One region of the Comamonas sp. Z3 genome, then DNA from elsewhere that is predicted to be linked to it. Evidence: riboswitches for the same ligand, from Rfam matches in the RefSeq annotation. Region 1 holds a riboswitch; the other holds the start of a gene.

Region 1 (4,618 bases):
CTGGCCACCTCGGGGTCTTCATACAGCTCCTGCTTGGCGCGCTGGGCCTTGATGTCGGCACGCGAAGGGCGCTTGGCGGCCGCCTTGACGGCCGGCCTGGCCGCAGCCGCTTCGTCTGCAACGACAGGGGCCGGAGCCTTGACTTCAGCGCCCTGCTGGGCCCAGACAAAGAATTCGTGATTGCCGTCGCCGCCTTCTATCGGCGAGTCCAGCCATTGCCTGACGCTCAGCCCCAGATCGCCGAGGCAGTCGCGAATGCGCTTTTCGACCTCGGCGTACAGGGCCGTGTCGCGCACGATGCCGCCCTTGCCGATCTGGCCGGGCTGCAGCTCGAACTGCGGCTTGACCAGCATCAGCAGCTGGCCATGGGGCTTGAGCAGCTGCACCACGGCAGGCAGCACCAGGGTCAGCGAGATAAAGGACAGATCGCCGGTCACGAAATCAAATGCCGGGGTGATATCGATATTCTCGGTGCCGGGCTTGCGGCGCAGTTCCACCGGAGCCAGACCTTCGGCCCGGGCCTTGGCCTTGGCGGCGCGCTCGGCCTTGAAGCTCTCGACATCCTGCTCCTTGGCATCGTCGCTGTCGTCATAGTCCTCATCGACCTGACCGCCGTTGCGCATCCAGGCATAGGGGGCGACGGGCTGGGTGTCGTTGTCCTCTTCTTCCTCGATGACTTCGCACAGCGCCTCGTCGCAGGCCTTCTCCAGCAGCTCGGGCGTCAGCGCGCGGGCGTTGAAGCCCTCGACGCAGACCACGCGCTCGTCATTCTTCAGGCGCTCGTGCAGCTGGCCGTGGCCCACGTCGAGGCCGATGACCTGTGTCGCACCGGCCTGCAGCAGGCAATCGGTGAAGCCGCCCGTGCTCTGGCCCACGTCCAGGCAGCGCAAGCCCTTGACGCTCAGGCCGGTCGCGGCCAGCGCGCCTTCGAGCTTGAGCCCGCCGCGCGAGATGTATTTGGCCTCGGCGGCGTCCAGCAGCTGCAGCTCGGCACCGGCAGGAATGTCATCGCCGTTCTTGGCCACTTTCTTCCAAGGCGCCAGCGGCGTCAGCCGCCACTCCACACCCGAGGCGATCAGGCGCTGGGCCTGGGAACGGGTGGCAGCATGACCTGCTTCAACCAAAAAAACATCTGCGCGCATAGCGTCGCTTCCTTTGAAATAAACCGGTGCCAGGCGCTGCACGGCGTGCAACGGGCAAAAGAAATCTTTTTTAGATAGCTGCTTGCGTTCGTCTTGCTTGAGATTCAGATAGATATCTATCTGAAATCATTACCTAACAAGCGCAAGCAGCTATCAAATAAATCAACACAACCCCGATGCTGGCGCACACCAAACAAGGGACAGCGAGCAAGAGCCGCCTCGCAGCGAGGCTGTCGTCCCCCTCCGGCGAAGCCAGAGAGGGGGAAGGCGCAAAGCGCCTCAGGGGGAGTTAATAGCGATACGTTTCAGGCTTGTAAGGGCCCTGCTTGCTCACGCCGATATAAGCGGCCTGCTCGTCGCTCAGTTCGGTCAGCATGGCGCCGACCTTCTTCAGGTGCAGCCGGGCGACCTTTTCGTCCAGGATCTTGGGCAGCACATAGACCTTGCCCACTTCGTAGGCGTCGGGACGGGTGAACAGCTCGATCTGGGCCAGGGTCTGGTTGGCGAAGGAGTTGGACATCACAAAGCTGGGGTGACCGGTGGCGCAACCCAGGTTCACCAGACGGCCCTTGGCCAGCAGGGTGATCTTCTTGCCGTCGGGGAACTCGATCTGGTCCACCTGGGGCTTCACTTCTTCCCACTTGTACTTCTCGATCGAAGCCACATCGATTTCGTTGTCGAAGTGACCGATGTTGCAGACGATGGCCTGATCCTTCATGGCAACCATGTGCTCGTGACGGATGATGTCCTTGTTGCCGGTGGTGGTCACGAAGATATCGGCCTTGTCGGCAGCGTATTCCATGGTCACGACCTTGTAGCCTTCCATGGCGGCCTGCAGGGCGTTGATGGGGTCGATCTCGGTCACCCAGACCTGGGCCGACAGCGCGCGCAGCGCCTGGGCGGAGCCCTTGCCCACGTCGCCGTAGCCGGCCACGCAAGCCACCTTGCCGGCGATCATCACGTCGGTGGCGCGCTTGATGCCGTCCACCAGCGATTCGCGGCAGCCGTACAGATTGTCGAACTTGGACTTGGTCACCGAGTCGTTGACGTTGATGGCGCGGAACAGCAGCGTGCCCTTGGCCGACATTTCGTTGAGGCGGTGCACACCGGTGGTGGTCTCTTCGGTCACGCCCATGATCTGGGCCGACTTGCGGCTGTACCAGGTCGGGTCCTGGGCCAGCTTGGCCTTGATGGCGGCGAAGACGATGCGCTCTTCTTCCGAGCCGGGGTTGGCCAGCACGGACAGATCCTTCTCGGCGCGCTTGCCCAGGTGCATGAGCATGGTGGCGTCGCCGCCGTCATCCAGGATCATGTTGGGGCCTTCGCCTTCGGTGCCGGCGGCGCCGAATTCAAAGATGGAGTGGGTGTAGTTCCAGTAGTCTTCCAGCGACTCGCCCTTGATGGCGTAGACTGGCACGCCGGTTTCGGCGATGGCAGCCGCTGCGTGGTCCTGGGTCGAGAAGATGTTGCACGAGGCCCAGCGCACTTGCGCGCCCAGAGCCGTCAGCGTCTCGATCAGCACGGCGGTCTGGATGGTCATGTGCAGCGAGCCGGTGATGCGCGCGCCCTTCAGGGGCTGGGCAGCAGCGAACTCCTCACGCACGGCCATCAGACCGGGCATCTCGGTTTCGGCGATCCTGATTTCCTTGCGGCCCCAGGCAGCCAGGGAAATATCGGTAATGGCCGAATCAGCGGGGTTGAAGCGCACGGCAGCGTTCATGGTTTTCTCCAAATCTTGAATGAAAAACCACGTTCTGCAGCAGAGGGGGAATAAACCGGCTCACCGCACAGAAAGCGTGGGCGAGCGTCGTTGCGGGATGAAATCCGAGCCTCACGCCCCGCGCAGGCCAGCTCATGGCTGGCTGGGGAACGCTGCAACGCTCCTCGGATGGACGGCGATTATAAAGGAATCAGCCTTCCAGTCCCACCAAGCGATAACCGACTTGCAACTCGGTGATCAGATGCCGGGGCTGGGCCGGATCGCTCTCTATCTTCTGGCGCAGATTGGCCATGTGCACGCGCAGATAGTGAGGGCGGTCCAGGTACTCCGCCCCCCAGACCTGCAGCAGCAGCTGGCGGTGCGTCAGCACCTTTCCATGGCCGGCAATCAGGGTCGCCAGCAGACGGAACTCTATGGGCGTCAGGTGCACAGCCACACCGTCGCGCTTGACATCGTGGGCCGCCAGATCCACCACCACCGTGCCGAAACGCGCACAGCTGCCGGGCTTGTCTGCTGCCGACGCCTGCTGACGGCGGCGCAGCATCACGCGCAGCCGGGCCAGCAACTCGGGCACGCCAAAGGGCTTGGTCAGATAGTCGTCGGCACCGGCGTCCAGCGCCGCCACCTTCTCCTCCTCCCGCTCGCGCGCGGACAGGACCAGAATCGGCAGCTGGCTCCAGCCACGCAGCTCGGCAATCACGCTCTTGCCATCGGCATCGGGCAGGCCCAGATCCAGCACCACGGCATCGGGCTGGCGGCTGGCGGCCTCGATCAGGCCGCGCCTGGCGGTTTCGGACTCGAACACCTGCCAGCCTTCGTCCTCCAGTGCCAGGCGCACAAAGCGGCGGATGCTGGCGTCGTCTTCAATCAGCAAGATGCGGGGGGAGGCGCTTGTCATGTTCGGATTTGCATGGGATGCACGGGATTGTCGGCTCATTCGTCCATGGCCGGCTGCTCGGGCACGGGCAGCGAGATGCTGAAGACGGTGCCCGGCCCGGGCTCTGCCTGTGCCACCTGCAATCGGCCGCCATGGGCCTGCACGATGCGCTGCGCCAGCGCCAGCCCGAGCCCCATGCCGAACACGGCGCTCTCCGCCTGCCCGCGGGTAAAGGGTTCGAACAACTGCTCGACAGGCAGATGCACCGGCAGGCCCGGCCCGGCATCCTGCACGCTCAGCACGCAGTCGCTGCCCAGCACGCGCGCGGCCACGATGATGCTCGTGCCCTCGGGCGTGTATTTGATGGCGTTGTCCAGCAGATTGACCAGCACCCGCTCCATGAGCACGGCATCGAGCTGCAGCAAGGGCAGATCGGCCGGCAGCGAGGTCTGCAGCACATGAGCTGCCAGTCGCTCGCGCATCTGCGCCAGCGCACTGCCGACCAGCTCGTCCACCGGCAGCCATTCGCGCTTGAGCTGCACGCCGCCCTGCTGCAGGCGTGCCATGGCCAGCAGGTTGTCCACCAGCTGCTGCAGCGCCTGGGCCTGATTGCGAATCTGCAGCAGCATGTGATGCGCAGGCCCCTGGGGCGCATGCGGCAAGGCCGCCTGGGCGGCTCCCAGAATGCCCGTCAGCGGCGTGCGCAGATCGTGCGAGACGGCCGAGAGCAAGGTGTTGCGCATGCGCTCGCCCTCCATGGCAATCTGGGTCTGCTGCGCCACTTCCACAAAATGCACGCGCTCCAGCGCCAGTGCGATCTGGCTGGCACAGGCATCGAGCAGGCGGCGCTCCTCGGGCACCCGCAGTTTCTGCGGCGCG
Region 2 (4,618 bases), on a different contig from region 1:
GCAACCGAGGCCGAGGAGCCCGGCGACCGGCTGCGTGCCACGCTCGCACCTGTGCTCAAGCAACGCCTCTGAGCGGCGCACTCCAAACCAAAAAGCCAGGGTCGTCCCTGGCTTTTTTCATTCGCAAAGCATGCCCGTGAAGCGGGTTCAGCCCAGGTTTGGCGCCAGATAGCGGCGCAGCTCCTCGATATCCATCGCACGTCGCCGGGCCATATCGGCGAGCTGGTCTTCGCCGATCTGGCCCACGTTGAAGTAGGCCGCTTCGGGGTTGCCAATGTAATAGCCGCTCACGCTGGATGCCGGGTTCATGGCCAGGCTCTCGGTCAGCGTCATGCCGATCTCATCGGCCTGCAGCGCCTTGAACAGGTCGATCTTGGCCGTGTGATCGGGGCAGGCAGGGTAGCCGGGCGCGGGGCGAATGCCCTTGTAGGCTTCCTTGATGAGTTCCTCGTTGCTCAGGTCCTCGTCTTCGGCATAGCCCCAGAGATCCTTGCGCACGCGCTGGTGCAGGCATTCGGCAAAGGCTTCGGCCAGGCGGTCGGCCAGGGCCTTGAACATGATGCCGCTGTAGTCGTCCAGCGCAGCTTCGAATTCCTTGTCCTTCTTTTCGGCGCCGATACCGGCTGTCACGGCAAACAGGCCGGCATAGTCGGCAATGCCCGACTCCTTGGTGGCCACAAAATCGGCCAGGCAGCGGCTGGGGCGCATCACGGGCCGTCCATCCGGGCCGTCCACGGCCTGTTTTTCGGTCTGCTGGCGCATCCCGTACCAGGTGGTCAGCACCTGGCTGCGTGATTCGTCGGTGTAGAACACGATGTCGTCGCCCACGCGATTGGCCGGGAACAGGCCCATCACGCCATTGGCCTGCAGCCAGCGGCCGTCGATGATCTTCTGCAGCATGAGCTTGGCATCGGCCAGCACTTTGCGCGCTTCCACGCCCACGACCTCATCGTCGAGGATGGCCGGGTAGGGCCCCGCCAGATCCCAGGTCTGGAAGAACGGGCCCCAATCGATGTACTGGGCGATTTCGGCCAGGTCGAAGTTCTTGAAGACGCGGCGGCCCAGGGTGCGCGGCACCACGGGGGCATGGTTCACCACGGCAGCATTGGCGCGGGCCTGCTCCAGCGTCCACAGCGGCGTCTTCTTCTTGTTGGCATGCTGGGTGCGCACCCTGTCGTAGTCGGCGCTCAGCTCGTCCAGATAGGCCTGCTTGCCTTCGCCCAGCAGGCTCTGCGCCACGCTGACCGAGCGCGAGGCGTCGGGCACATAGACCACGGGGCCGTCGTACTTGGGCGCAATCTTCACGGCCGTATGCACGCGCGAGCAGGTCGCACCGCCGATCAGCAGCGGAATCTTCTTGATGCGGAAGTAGTCGTCCTTGTCCATCTCGCCGGCCACATACTGCATCTCCTCGAGACTGGGAGTGATCAGGCCCGACAGGCCGATGATGTCCGCGCCCTCGGCCTTGGCCCTGGCCAGGATCTCGTGGCAGGGCACCATCACGCCCATGTTGATGACCTCGAAGTTATTGCACTGCAGGACCACGGTGACGATGTTCTTGCCGATGTCGTGCACATCACCCTTGACGGTGGCGATGACGATCTTGCCCTTGCTGGTCACGTCCAGGCCCGCCGCTTCCTGCTGGCGCTTCTCTTCCTCGATATAAGGCACCAGGTGGGCCACGGCCTGCTTCATCACGCGCGCGGACTTGACCACCTGGGGCAGGAACATCTTGCCGGCACCGAACAGGTCGCCGACGATATTCATGCCGTCCATGAGCGGGCCTTCGATCACGTGCAGCGGGCGGCCGCCGCCCTGCACCACGATCTGCTGGTAGGCCTCTTCGGTGTCTTCGGTGATGAAGTCGGTGATGCCGTGCACCAAGGCATGCGACAGACGCTCGCCCACGGTCTTCGGTGCCTCGGGCGTGCCGCGCCACTCGAGCTTCTTGCTGTCGTCCTTGGCCGCGCCCTTGGCGCTGTCGGCGATCTCCAGCAGACGCTCGGCCGCATCGGGGCGGCGGTTGAGCACCACATCCTCCACGCGTTCGCGCAGCTGCGGCTCCAGGTCGTCATACACACCGACCATGCCGGCATTGACGATGCCCATGTCCATGCCAGCCCCGATCGCGTGATAGAGGAACACGGTGTGGATGGCCTCGCGCACGGGGTCGTTGCCGCGGAAGGAGAAGCTCACGTTGGAGACGCCGCCCGAGACCTTGGCACCGGGCAGGTTCTGCTTGATCCAGCGCACGGCCTCGATGAAATCGACGCCGTAGTTGTTGTGCTCTTCGATGCCGGTGGCCACCGCAAAGATATTGGGGTCGAAGATGATGTCCTCGGGCGGGAAGCCCACTTCGTCGACCAGAATGCGGTAGGCGCGTTCGCAGATCTCGATCTTGCGCGCAAAGGTGTCGGCCTGGCCTTTTTCGTCAAACGCCATCACCACGGCGGCAGCGCCATAGCGCTTGACCAGCTTGGCGTGCTTCTTGAACTCCTCGACGCCCTCCTTCATGGAGATCGAGTTGACGATGCCCTTGCCCTGCAGGCAGCGCAGGCCGGCCTCGATCACGTCCCATTTGGAGCTGTCCACCATCACCGGCACCTTGGCGATATCGGGCTCGGAGGCGATCAGGTTCAGAAAGCGCACCATGGCGGCCTTGCTGTCCAGCATGGCCTCGTCCATGTTCACATCGATCACCTGGGCGCCATTTTCCACCTGCTGGCGCGCCACGGCCAGCGCTTCCTCGTACTGCTCGTTCAGGATCAGGCGCGCAAAGGCCTTGGAGCCGGTGACGTTGGTGCGCTCGCCCACGTTGACGAACAGCGTCTCATCGCCGATGAAGACGGGCTCCAGGCCCGACAGGCGCATGGGAGGAATGGCGGTGGAAGGGGTAGCAGCGGACATCAGCTCACCTGTGTGAAAACCAGAAACAGAATCGAGAACAGGTGAGCGCCGTTGTGGGTACGGGCAGATCGCCAACCGGATCTGCCACCCCGAGCCTGACGGGTCAAACATCTCTGTGATGACCGGCTGCAGCGCTCCTCGGGGGTGAAGCCCGACATTCTACGGCGAGGCCGGGCAATCAGGGCTTCAAGGCACTTTGCCCATTGACGGCCGAAGCGCGCTGCTTGCGGATGGCTATAGCAGATTCGACTTTCCGCACCCCAAAAACAGGAGCACGGCAAAAGGTAATTTCGCAAAAAACGAATGCAGCCATCTCGTTTCAAGCATATTCGTGGCATGGTGCGCATCCGCAAGGAATGGCGCACATCGCTTTCCTGCTCTCAGCCAGCCCGCACCGACGGGCCGCCGGCCATGAGTGGACAAGCACCTACAGCCCCTATCTTTGAGTCTTTGGCACCATCGACAGCAAATGTCCGGTCCATGTGCTCAGCCATGCACAGCCGATTGCCAGCCCTGACCGGGCAGGCCGTTCGGCCATCGCATGGAACACCCAGGAGATCTTCATGAACGTGACCTTCGGCGCGTACTACACCCTCATCATGGCCGTGCTTGTGCTCATGCTTGGCAAGCTCATGACAAGACATATCCGCTTTCTGCGCGACTTCAATATTCCCGAGCCGGTATCCGGTGGCCTGGTCGTGGCGGCCATCATCTTCATGCTGCATCAGACCACGGGACTGGCGCTGAGCTTCGAAGGCAGCCTGCAGTCGGCGTTCATGCTGGTGTTCTTCTCCTCCATCGGCCTGAGCGCGAACTTCGCCAAGCTGCGCGAGGGTGGCTCGGCGCTGTTCCTCTTCCTGGGTGTGATTGCCGTCTTCATCATCATGCAGAACATCGTGGGCGTGAGTCTGGCGTCCGTGCTGGGACTGGATCCGCTGATCGGCCTGGTCGCGGGCTCCATCACGCTGGTGGGCGGTCACGGTACGGCCGGAGCCTGGGGCTCGGTGCTCGAAAACCAATACGGCCTCACGGGAGCCACCACCCTGGGCATTGCCTGCGCCACTTTCGGCCTGATCATCGGCGGCCTGGTGGGCGGCCCGCTGGCCAAGCGGCTGATCACGCGCCATCAGCTGGCCCAGCCACTGACCGAGTCCGAACAGTTGCGCGCCGATGCGCCCACCGTGAGCGAAGGCAGCGAGGTCGCCAACTTCGAGTCGCCCAACAAGGCTCCGCGCCTGATCACGGCCGATGCGGCGGTGGAGACGCTGGCCCTCTTCGCGGGTTGCCTGGCCTTTGCCGAATTCATGACCGGCCTGACCATGGGAACGGTCATCCAGCTGCCTACCTTTGTCTGGGCGCTGGGCGGCGGCGTGATCATCCGCAACGTGCTGGACTACATGTTCGGCTTCAAGGTCTTCGACCGCGCCATCGACGTCTTCGGCAATGCCTCGTTGTCCATGTATCTGGCCATCGCGCTGCTGTCGCTCAAGCTGTGGGAGCTGACCGATCTGGCCGGCCCGCTGATGGTCATTCTGGCCGCACAGGCCATCGTCATGACGCTGTATGCGGCCTTCGTGACCTTCCGCATCATGGGCCGCAACTACGACGCCGCCGTGCTGGCCGCCGGCCACTGCGGCTTCGGCATGGGTGCCACGCCCACGGCCGTGGCCAATATGCAGGCCATCACCAACCAGTACGGCCCTTCGCACAA

The links. A riboswitch is a leader RNA that binds a small molecule or an ion and turns the genes downstream of it on or off. The one in region 1 is predicted to bind S-adenosylhomocysteine.
Region 2: linked by a shared signal. The riboswitch ahead of metH (methionine synthase) and the one ahead of ahcY (adenosylhomocysteinase) in region 1 are both predicted to bind S-adenosylhomocysteine.

Annotation. Positions count from the first base shown of each region.
Region 1 is NZ_VOQU01000002.1:64,621-69,238, reverse strand. It holds gene FSY59_RS05020 (TlyA family RNA methyltransferase) at 1-1,142, opposite strand, end outside; gene ahcY (adenosylhomocysteinase) at 1,432-2,862, opposite strand; S-adenosyl-L-homocysteine riboswitch at 2,938-3,034, opposite strand; gene FSY59_RS05010 (response regulator) at 3,053-3,760, opposite strand; gene FSY59_RS05005 (sensor histidine kinase KdpD) at 3,796-4,618, opposite strand, start outside.
Region 2 is NZ_VOQU01000003.1:389,645-394,262, reverse strand. It holds gene FSY59_RS10315 (GntR family transcriptional regulator) at 1-72, shown strand, start outside; gene metH (methionine synthase) at 148-2,907, opposite strand; S-adenosyl-L-homocysteine riboswitch at 2,944-3,053, opposite strand; gene gltS (sodium/glutamate symporter) at 3,471-4,618, shown strand, end outside.